One region of the Streptomyces sp. B15 genome, then DNA from elsewhere that is predicted to be linked to it. Evidence: riboswitches for the same ligand, from Rfam matches in the RefSeq annotation. Region 1 holds a riboswitch; the other holds the start of a gene.
The links. A riboswitch is a leader RNA that binds a small molecule or an ion and turns the genes downstream of it on or off. The one in region 1 is predicted to bind cobalamin.
Positions count from the first base shown of each region.

Region 2: another riboswitch for cobalamin. It lies ahead of KBY19_RS16480 (hypothetical protein); the one in region 1 lies ahead of metE (5-methyltetrahydropteroyltriglutamate--homocysteine S-methyltransferase).

Region 1 is NZ_JAGPXJ010000105.1:3,737-7,941, forward strand. Features, by position in the region: gene KBY19_RS31320 (ATP-binding protein) at 1-274, opposite strand, end outside; gene KBY19_RS31325 (alpha-ketoglutarate-dependent dioxygenase AlkB) at 532-1,224, opposite strand; gene KBY19_RS31330 (tyrosine-protein phosphatase) at 1,358-2,167, shown strand; cobalamin riboswitch at 2,207-2,431, shown strand; gene metE (5-methyltetrahydropteroyltriglutamate--homocysteine S-methyltransferase) at 2,592-4,205, shown strand, end outside.
Region 2 is NZ_JAGPXJ010000031.1:34,359-38,563, forward strand. Features, by position in the region: gene KBY19_RS36515 (germacradienol/geosmin synthase) at 1-235, opposite strand, end outside; gene KBY19_RS16470 (hypothetical protein) at 398-1,129, shown strand; tRNA gene KBY19_RS16475 (tRNA-OTHER) at 1,315-1,388, shown strand; cobalamin riboswitch at 1,552-1,733, shown strand; gene KBY19_RS16480 (hypothetical protein) at 1,800-2,021, shown strand; gene KBY19_RS16485 (ABC transporter substrate-binding protein) at 2,167-3,174, shown strand; gene KBY19_RS16490 (iron ABC transporter permease) at 3,179-4,204, shown strand.

The DNA of each region.
Region 1 (4,205 bases):
CCCGCAGCACGCAGCCGACCACGACGGCGCCGATGACCGCGACCAGCCCCGAGGGGAGCACGGCGAGCCGTACCAGGCGACGGCGTACTGCGGCGTCGCCCACGCCGCCCACGCCCTCGCGTGGCCGGGCCTGCGTCCGGGGCCTGCCGTGCCGCCGCCGTGCGGGGACGTTTCTCCCGGTGGTTCCGGTCGGTGGAGCGGCCGGGGCGGCGCGGGAGACGGTGCGTGGCTCCCCGTTTCCGTTCTGCGCCGGGTGGCTCGGAGATTCGGGCATGGGTTCCTCGGAAGAGTTGAGGCAGGTGAGAGGCCGACGAGCCGCGAAGGGGCCGGCCGGGCCGGCAGGCCGCTACCGCAGAGGTGGGAGGGAGGCGTCGACCGCTGGTCACGCTAGCCCGCGGCCGCGCCCCGCCCTGGCCCTTACACCGGATTCGCCAGGGTTCGCCAGCTCCCAACGAGTGAAAGCCGACGGATTCCGCTTGACAGCCGGCGCCCGCGCAACTCGGCGCACCCCGCGCACCCTTCGCGCGCGGGTCAGTACGCCCGGACGGTGACGTTGACTCGTCCCCGCAGCCCCAGCGCGGGCGGCGCGGAGCCGGGCTCGGTACGGGGCACGCCGTGATACGCCAGCCGCGCGGGCCCGCCGAAGACGAAGGCGTCCCCGCTGCGCAGCTCCACGTCCCTCCCCCAGACTCCGTCCGGGGGGACCCCCAAGGGCCGCCCCCGCCCCTCGGTGTTCCCGAACCGGAAGACGCAGGCGTCCCCGAGGCTGAAGGAGACGACGGGCGCGGCGGAGCGCTCGTCGCTGTCCCGGTGCATGCCCATGCGCGCGCCGTCACCGTAGAAGTTCACCAGCGCGATGTCGTACGGGACGGCACACGGCACGGCGCCGAACACCGGCTCCTCGGCCACCTCGGCGGCGGCGTCCACGGCGGCCCGCGCCCACCGGCCCAACCAGTCGGGGAAGGGCTTCACCGGCTCTCCGCCACCGTCCACGACAGTGGCGGCGTAACCGTACGGATACCAGTGCCGTCCCAGGCTGACCTGCCGCACCGACATCTGCGAACCGTTGGGCATCCGTACCGTCCGCAGCCCCGCGGGCGGCACCGCCCACCGCCGGCACGCCGCGAGCAGCTCGCGCTGCGCGCCGGGCGCCAGCCGGCGGGGCAGATGCACGGCTCCCGCGGTGACCTGCACCGCAGGCGGAGGGAACAGCTCCTCGCTCACACGGCCAGCGTACGGCCTCCCACCACAGGCGGGACCGGGCGCCGGGCGGCGGAGCGCCGTCGTACAAGTCACCACGCAAGGACTGATCGCCTCAGGCATCCATGCCTTATGGTCGAACGGACGGTCGTCGCAGATGCTGGGAGCGCGCGTGAGTGTGGAGTCCGCCGATACGGTGCTGACGGGGGTACGCAACTTCCGGGACGTCGGGGGCCTGCCGACGGTGGACGGGTGCCGGGTCCGGCGCGGGGTGCTCTTCCGCAGCGGGCACCTGGCGCAGGCGACGCCCGAGGACGCCGCCTTCCTCGGCGAGCTCAAGCTGCACACCGTCTTCGACTTCCGCAACTCCGCCGACCAGGCGCTCGACGGCCCCGACATCGAACTGCCCGGCGTCCGCAACGTCAATCTGCCGCTCTCCGACCCGGCCGACGGCGCCGAGTTCTGGAAGATGGTGCGCGACGGCGAGCTGGACCAGCTCCGGGCCATCCTCGGCGACGGGCTCGCCGCCCGGCGGATGACCGACTCCTACCGCACCATGATCCGCGAGCGCACGGCCGAGCACAGCCGCATCCTGCACGCGCTCGCCGAGGACAGTGTGCCCGCGCTGATGCACTGCGCGGCCGGCAAGGACCGGGCGGGCCTGTCGATCGCCATCACGCTGCTGGCGCTCGATGTCGAGCGGGCCGCCATCGAGGAGGATTACCTCCAGTCCAACCAGCCGCACCGGCGCTACAAGGTGTACCGCAGCAGAAAGTCCAAGGCGGGGATGTCGCCGGAGGTCATGGAGCTGCTCGCCCCGCTCTTCGATGCCCGCGCCGCCTATCTGCACGCGGCCTTCGAGACCATCGACGAGACGTGGGGCGACGTGGAGACCTATTTGGCGCAGGGCCTCGGGCTCTCCCCCGCCATCCGCGCCCGGCTGAAATCCCGCCTCCTGGAGACGTAGGGCACCCCCGCCACTGGCCGCACCCGGCGCGCACCCGGCTATGCTGGCCGTGCAGCTGGTTCGCCCCGTCCGCCAGGCGGGAGGCGTCGTAAGAGGGAACCCGGTGTGAGTCCGGGACTGCCCCGCAGCGGTGAGCGGGAACGACCGCCGTCACACGCACTGGACCGAGGACCGGTCCGGGAAGCGACGGCCAGTAGATGCCCGCCGGGAGACCGGCAGGCGTGCCCGCGAGTCCGAAGACCTGCCCGCTGTCCGTACGCGTCCACCCGCGTACGGTCCTCCCGGAGACCTCGAGGGCGGGTCGGAGAGCACGCGCACCAGGCGACGGACACCAGCCACGCGTCCGTCCGCACCGTGTCGCCGCCATCCCTTCGCGTCCTCGTCCCGTTCCGGGAGCGCTGAGACACTCGCGAAGGAGAGTTGCGTGACAGCGACAGCAGCGAACCCGGGCGCCACCGCCCCGACCGCGCCGGTGCGCGCTACCGTGCACGGCTACCCCCGGCAGGGGCCGAACCGTGAACTGAAGAAGGCCGTCGAGGGATACTGGGAGGGCCGCGTCACCGCCGAGGCCCTGCACTCCACGGCCGCCGAACTGCGCCGCGCCAACTGGCGGCAGCTGGCCGACGCGGGCATCGACGAGGTGCCCACCGGGGACTTCTCGTACTACGACCACATGCTGGACACCACCGTCATGGTCGGTGCCCTCCCCGAGCGGCACCGCGCAGCGGTGGCGGCCGATCCGCTGGCCGGCTACTTCGCGATGGCCCGCGGTACCCAGGAGGCGGCGCCGCTGGAGATGACCAAGTGGTTCGACACCAACTACCACTACCTGGTGCCCGAACTGGCCCCGGACACCGTCTTCCGGGCGGACGCCGGCAAGCAGACGGCCGAGCTGGGGGAAGCCCTGGCGCTGGGCGCGGCGGCGGCCCGGCCGGTGCTCGTCGGCCCCGTCACCTATCTGCTGCTGGCCAAGCCGGCGCCCGGGGTCGCCCCCGACTTCGAACCGCTGACACTGCTGGAGCGGCTGCTGCCGGTCTACGCCGAGGTGCTCGCGGATCTGCGTGCCGCCGGTGCCCGATGGGTGCAGCTGGACGAGCCCGCGCTGGTGCAGGACCGCACCCCCGGCGAGCTGGCGGCGGCCGCGGAAGCGTACCGGGCCCTCGGCGAGCTGGCCGACCGTCCGCGGCTGCTGGTGGCCTCCTACTTCGACCGGCTCGGTGAGGCACTGCCCGTACTGGCGAAGGCGCCCGTGGACGGGCTGGCCCTCGACTTCACCGGTCCGGCCGCCGCCAACCTGGACGCGCTCGCCGCGGTCGGCGGGCTGCCCGGCAAGCGGCTGGTCGCCGGCGTCGTCGACGGCCGCAACGTGTGGATCAACGACCTCGAGCGGTCCATGGCCACCCTCGCCACCCTGCTGGGCCTCGCCGGGCAGGTCGATGTGGCGACCTCCTGCTCGCTGCTCCATGTGCCGCTGGACGCACGGGCCGAGCGCCGAATCGATCCGCAGGTCGCCCGCTGGCTGGCGTTCGCGCGCCAGAAGGCGGCCGAGGCCGCCACCCTGGCGCGCGGCCTGTCGGAGGGGACCGGCGCGATCAGCGCCGAGCTGGCCGCCAACCGGGCCGACCTGGCCTCCCGTACGGCCTCGCCGCTCACCCACGACAAGTCCGTACGGGCCCGCAGCGCCGCCGTCACCGAGGCGGACACCCGCCGCGCGCTCCCGTACCACCGGCGCACGGCGGCGCAGCGCACCCGGCTCGGTCTGCCGCCGCTGCCGACCACCACCATCGGCTCGTTCCCGCAGACGGCCGAGCTGCGCAGGGCCCGCGCCGACCTGCGGGCCGGCCGGATCGACGAGACCGCCTACGAGCAGCGGATCGCGGCGCAGATCCGGGAGGTGGTCGCCTTCCAGGAGCGTGCCGGACTCGATGTGCTGGTGCACGGCGAGGGCGAACGCAACGACATGGTGCAGTTCTTCGCCGAACAGCTCACCGGGTACCTCGCCACCCGGCACGGCTGGGTGCAGTCGTACGGCACCCGC
Region 2 (4,205 bases), on a different contig from region 1:
CGTACCAGTCGGTGACCAGCTCCAGGTCCTCGGCGGTGGCGTCGGGGTGGGTGTAGGCGCACAGCAGCGCGTAGTCGTGCGCGTCCAGGTCGGCCGTCTCCCAGACCCCGGACCCCTCCAGCATCCCCATCTGCCGTGCCCACTGCCGGGAATGGGCCCGCGCCTGGTCGACGTGCGGGTTGAGACGGGCGGGGTAGGGCACGTAGAAGTCGGGCAGTTCGAAGGGTTGCGACAACGTCTTGGTATCCCCACAGCTCGTCGAATCGGTGCTGCCTTTGCCTACCCGGGGCAGAGCGATGAGCATCCTTTTTCACCCGGACGTGGGACCCGCCCTGTTACCGAGCTGTCGAACAAAATCCGTGGTGCGGGGCGATGTTGGGCTGCTAGGTTCGCGATCGTGGCGAAGCTGAATCAGATCATCGCAGTGGAGAAGGGCGTCAAGTCCAAGGTGGCCCAGGACCTGGCGCAGGCGCAGCACGGGCTGACGAAGCCGCAGATGCTGGCCGGGATCTCGCGTACGTACCAGCCCAAGGACGAAGAGGGCGAGCAGCTTCCGCCGGAGTCGACGCGGGTCCAGGTCAAGGCCGAGGATGTGCTGAAGGAAACGGCGAAGATCCTGACCCGGCTGTTCGATGTGACGGCGACGAAGGACTGGGCGAACCTCACGGCTCGCGCGGATGTCGTCGTCGACGGACGCACGGTCCTGTCCCAGGTGCCGGTCTCCTATCTGCTGTTCCTGGAGAAGCAGTTGGGCGAGCTCGGCTCGTTCCTGCGGAAGCTGCCGGTGCTGGACGGCGCCGAGGCGTGGGAGAAGGACCCCTCCACGGACTGGTGGAAGACCGAGCAGGTCCGCACCGTCCGCACCAAGAAGGTGCCGCGCAACCATGTGAAGGCGGAGGCCACGGAGAAGCACCCGGCCCAGGTCGAGGTCTACTACGAGGACATCCCGGTCGGTTACTGGACCACGGTCAAGTACTCCGGCGCCCTGCCCGCCCGGCGGATCAACGAACTGCTGGAGCGACTGGACAAACTGGCCGCGGCGGTGAAGTTCGCCCGCGAGGAGGCCAACGGGACCGAGGTGAGCGACCAGCGCGTCGGGGACGCCGTCTTCGGCTACCTGTTCGCCTGAGGCGCGAAGGCGCCGGTGCCGGCGCCGGCACAACAACCGAAGACTCCCCGGGCCGGGGTTTCGACGACTTCGGCCCGGGGTGCGCCAGGAGCGCAAAGCTGAAGCTGAAGCTGATGTGTGAACCCCCGGCGGCCCTGCCAGAGCCAGGGTGCCGGTCAAACTCAACCTCTCGCTCCACGCTCAGCATCGCCGTTCATCGTCCGGCAACCGGGGCGGTGACGACCTCGAGACGCCGGTTCGAACCCGGCCGGCGGTTCCACATGCCGCCGTGGTGGAGTGGCTCCACGCGAGGACATCGCCGAACGATCCGCCCATGAACCGCTGGGACGTGCGAACGAACGGCACCCAGGACCCCGGGGCCGGGCAAAGCCCCGGGGTCCCTTTTGTCACCTCTCCCCCGTTCCTGCCGTCTGCCGCCCGCGTGGTACGTTGCAGCCGCCAGTCAAACCCTTGAACGGGTCAGGGAATCCGGTGTGAATCCGGAGCTGACGCGCAGCGGTGTGGGACTGGGGCGTGCACGAGGCCACTGGGGACCTCCTCCCTGGGAAGGCGCACGCTCCCACAGTCCCGAGCCCGAAGACCTGCTGGCACCCGCGCCCGGACAGCCCCGGGCGTGGTGGCACGCCGGGCCCCGCGACTGGGCCTTACGACGGAGAAGGATCAGCTGGCCATGCGCCGACCGCGCCGTATCCACGCACATGTGCCGGGCCTCGCCCTGGCACTCGTCCTGGGCACCGCCGGCTGCGGTGCCCACTCCACGACCAAGGCCTCCGGCGCGGGAGCGGCCCCCGGCCGCCCCCGGCAGCACCCCGAAGTGCCGCAGCCGACCGACGGCTGCCCCGCGCCCGAGAAGGCAGCACGCCCTCCGCGTGAGCCCGGGCTCGCCAAGTGAGGCCGGAACACGGTGCCAAGGCCGTCGTCCCCGGCAGCGGGGCCGCACCCCGCCCCACCGGGGCCGCCCCCGTGCCCCCCGACCGTGGCGAGGTGCACGGGGTGCGGCTCGTGCCCGCCGACGACGATGTCTTGAGGAGACACCCATGACCTGTCCGGGACCGGCCGCGCCGCGCCGCACCCGCCGCGCGGCGCTCGCCTCGCTGCTGCTGATATCCCTCACCGCCTGTGCGGGCGGCGCCGGCGGTGAGGGCACGAAGACCGGCAGCTCCGCGAAGGGGTTTCCGTACACGGTCGACAACTGCGGGGTGAAGACCACCTTCACCGAGCCGCCCCGGCGCGCTGTGACCATGAACCAGCACGTCACCGAGATCCTGCTGGCACTCGGCCTCCAGAACCGGATGGCCGGCACCGCTTTCCTCGACGACCGGATCCTGCCCCGCTACGAGAAGGCGTACCGCGGCATCAAGGTGCTGGCCAAGAAGTACCCGTCCAAGGAGACGCTGCTGGCCGCCAACCCGGACTTCGTCTACGGCGGTTACGCCAGCGCCTTCGACAAGACGGAGGGCCGGGAGCGCGCGGCCCTGGTGGACAGCGGCATCAAGACCCGCCTCAACGTGGAGGACTGCACCAAGGACGTCGGCATCGCCACCCTGCACCGGGAGATCCGCGAGATCGGCCGCACCTTCGGCGTACCCGACCGCGCCGAGGCACTGATCAAGAAGCAGGACCGGCAGCTGGCGGACACCGCCGAGCGGCTGAAGGGGGTCGAGCGCACCCCGGTGTTCGTCTACGACAGCGGTGAGAGCGCCGCCTTCACGGCGGGAGGTACGGGCATCGGCAACGAGATCCTGCGCCGGGCCGGTGGCCGCAACGTCTTCGCGGATGTCGACAAGAACTTCGCCGACGTCTCCTGGGAAAAGGTCGTGCAGCGCAAGCCCGAGGTCGTGGTGATCTACGACTACGGCGGCACGACCGTCGCCCAGAAGAAGAAACGGCTGCTGAACGACCCGGCACTGGCCGACGTGCCGGCCATCGAGCACAAGCGCTTCGCCGTGCTGCCGCTCTCCTCGGCCGTCCTGGGGCCGCGTGTACCGGACGCGGTGGACGAGCTGGCCCACCAGCTGCACCCGGACCGCGACGGCGCGGAGTAGCACCGTGCCCATCGGTTCGCGAACGCGGTGCACGCTGGTGGCCACGGCGCTCGTCACCGTACTCGTCGCCGGGGCGCTGGCCGGGCTGGCGCTGGGCTCGGCGCGCATTCCCCTGGGGGAGGTGCTGGCGGCGCTGACGGGCCGCTCGCAGCCGGGTCCGTTCGCCACGATCGTGCTGGATGTGCGGCTGCCGCGGGTGCTGCTGGCGGCGGTCGTGGGAGCGGGACTCGCCCTGGTCGGCACGGTGTTGCAGGCCCTGGTGCGCAACCCGCTGGCGGACCCGTATCTGCTGGGCATCTCCTCCGGCGCCTCCACGGGTGCCGTCGTGGTCGTCGTGCTCGGCGTCGGCGCGCTCTCGATGCAGATGGGCGCCTTCGCCGGGGCGATGCTCGCGCTCGTCGTCGTGTACACGATGGCGCGGCGCGGCGGAACGTCGGCGACCCTGACGACGGGACGGCTGGTACTGGCGGGAGTGGCGGTGCAATACGTGCTGTCCGCGCTGACGAGCCTGCTGCTGGTGACCTCCGCGGAGAAGGAGCATCTGCGGGCCATTCTCTTCTGGACCCTGGGCGGTCTGGGCCAGGCCCGGTGGCACACCCTGCCGCTGCCCGCACTGGTGCTGGCCGCCGGTCTCCTCCTGCTGCTGGCGCTGGCCAGGCCGCTGGACCTGCTGCTGGCCGGGGAGGAGGGCGCCATGGTGCTCGGCCTGGACACCGGGCGCTTCCGCGCGGCGGTGTTCGTCCTGGCGTCCCTGGTGACGGCGGTGCTGGTGACGGTGAGCGGCGCGATCGGCTTCGTCGGGCTGATGGTGCCGCACGCCGCCCGGATGGCGGTCGGCGCCGGCCACCGCGCGCTGCTGCCGGTCGCGGCACTGGGCGGGGCGGCGTTCCTCGTCCTGGCGGACCTGGCGGCACGTACCGTCGCCGCGCCCGAGGAGATCCCGGTCGGCGTGCTGACGGCGCTCACCGGCGGGCCGTTCTTCCTGTGGATGCTGCGGCGTTCGCAGCGCACCGAGGGGGTTGCCGGGTGAG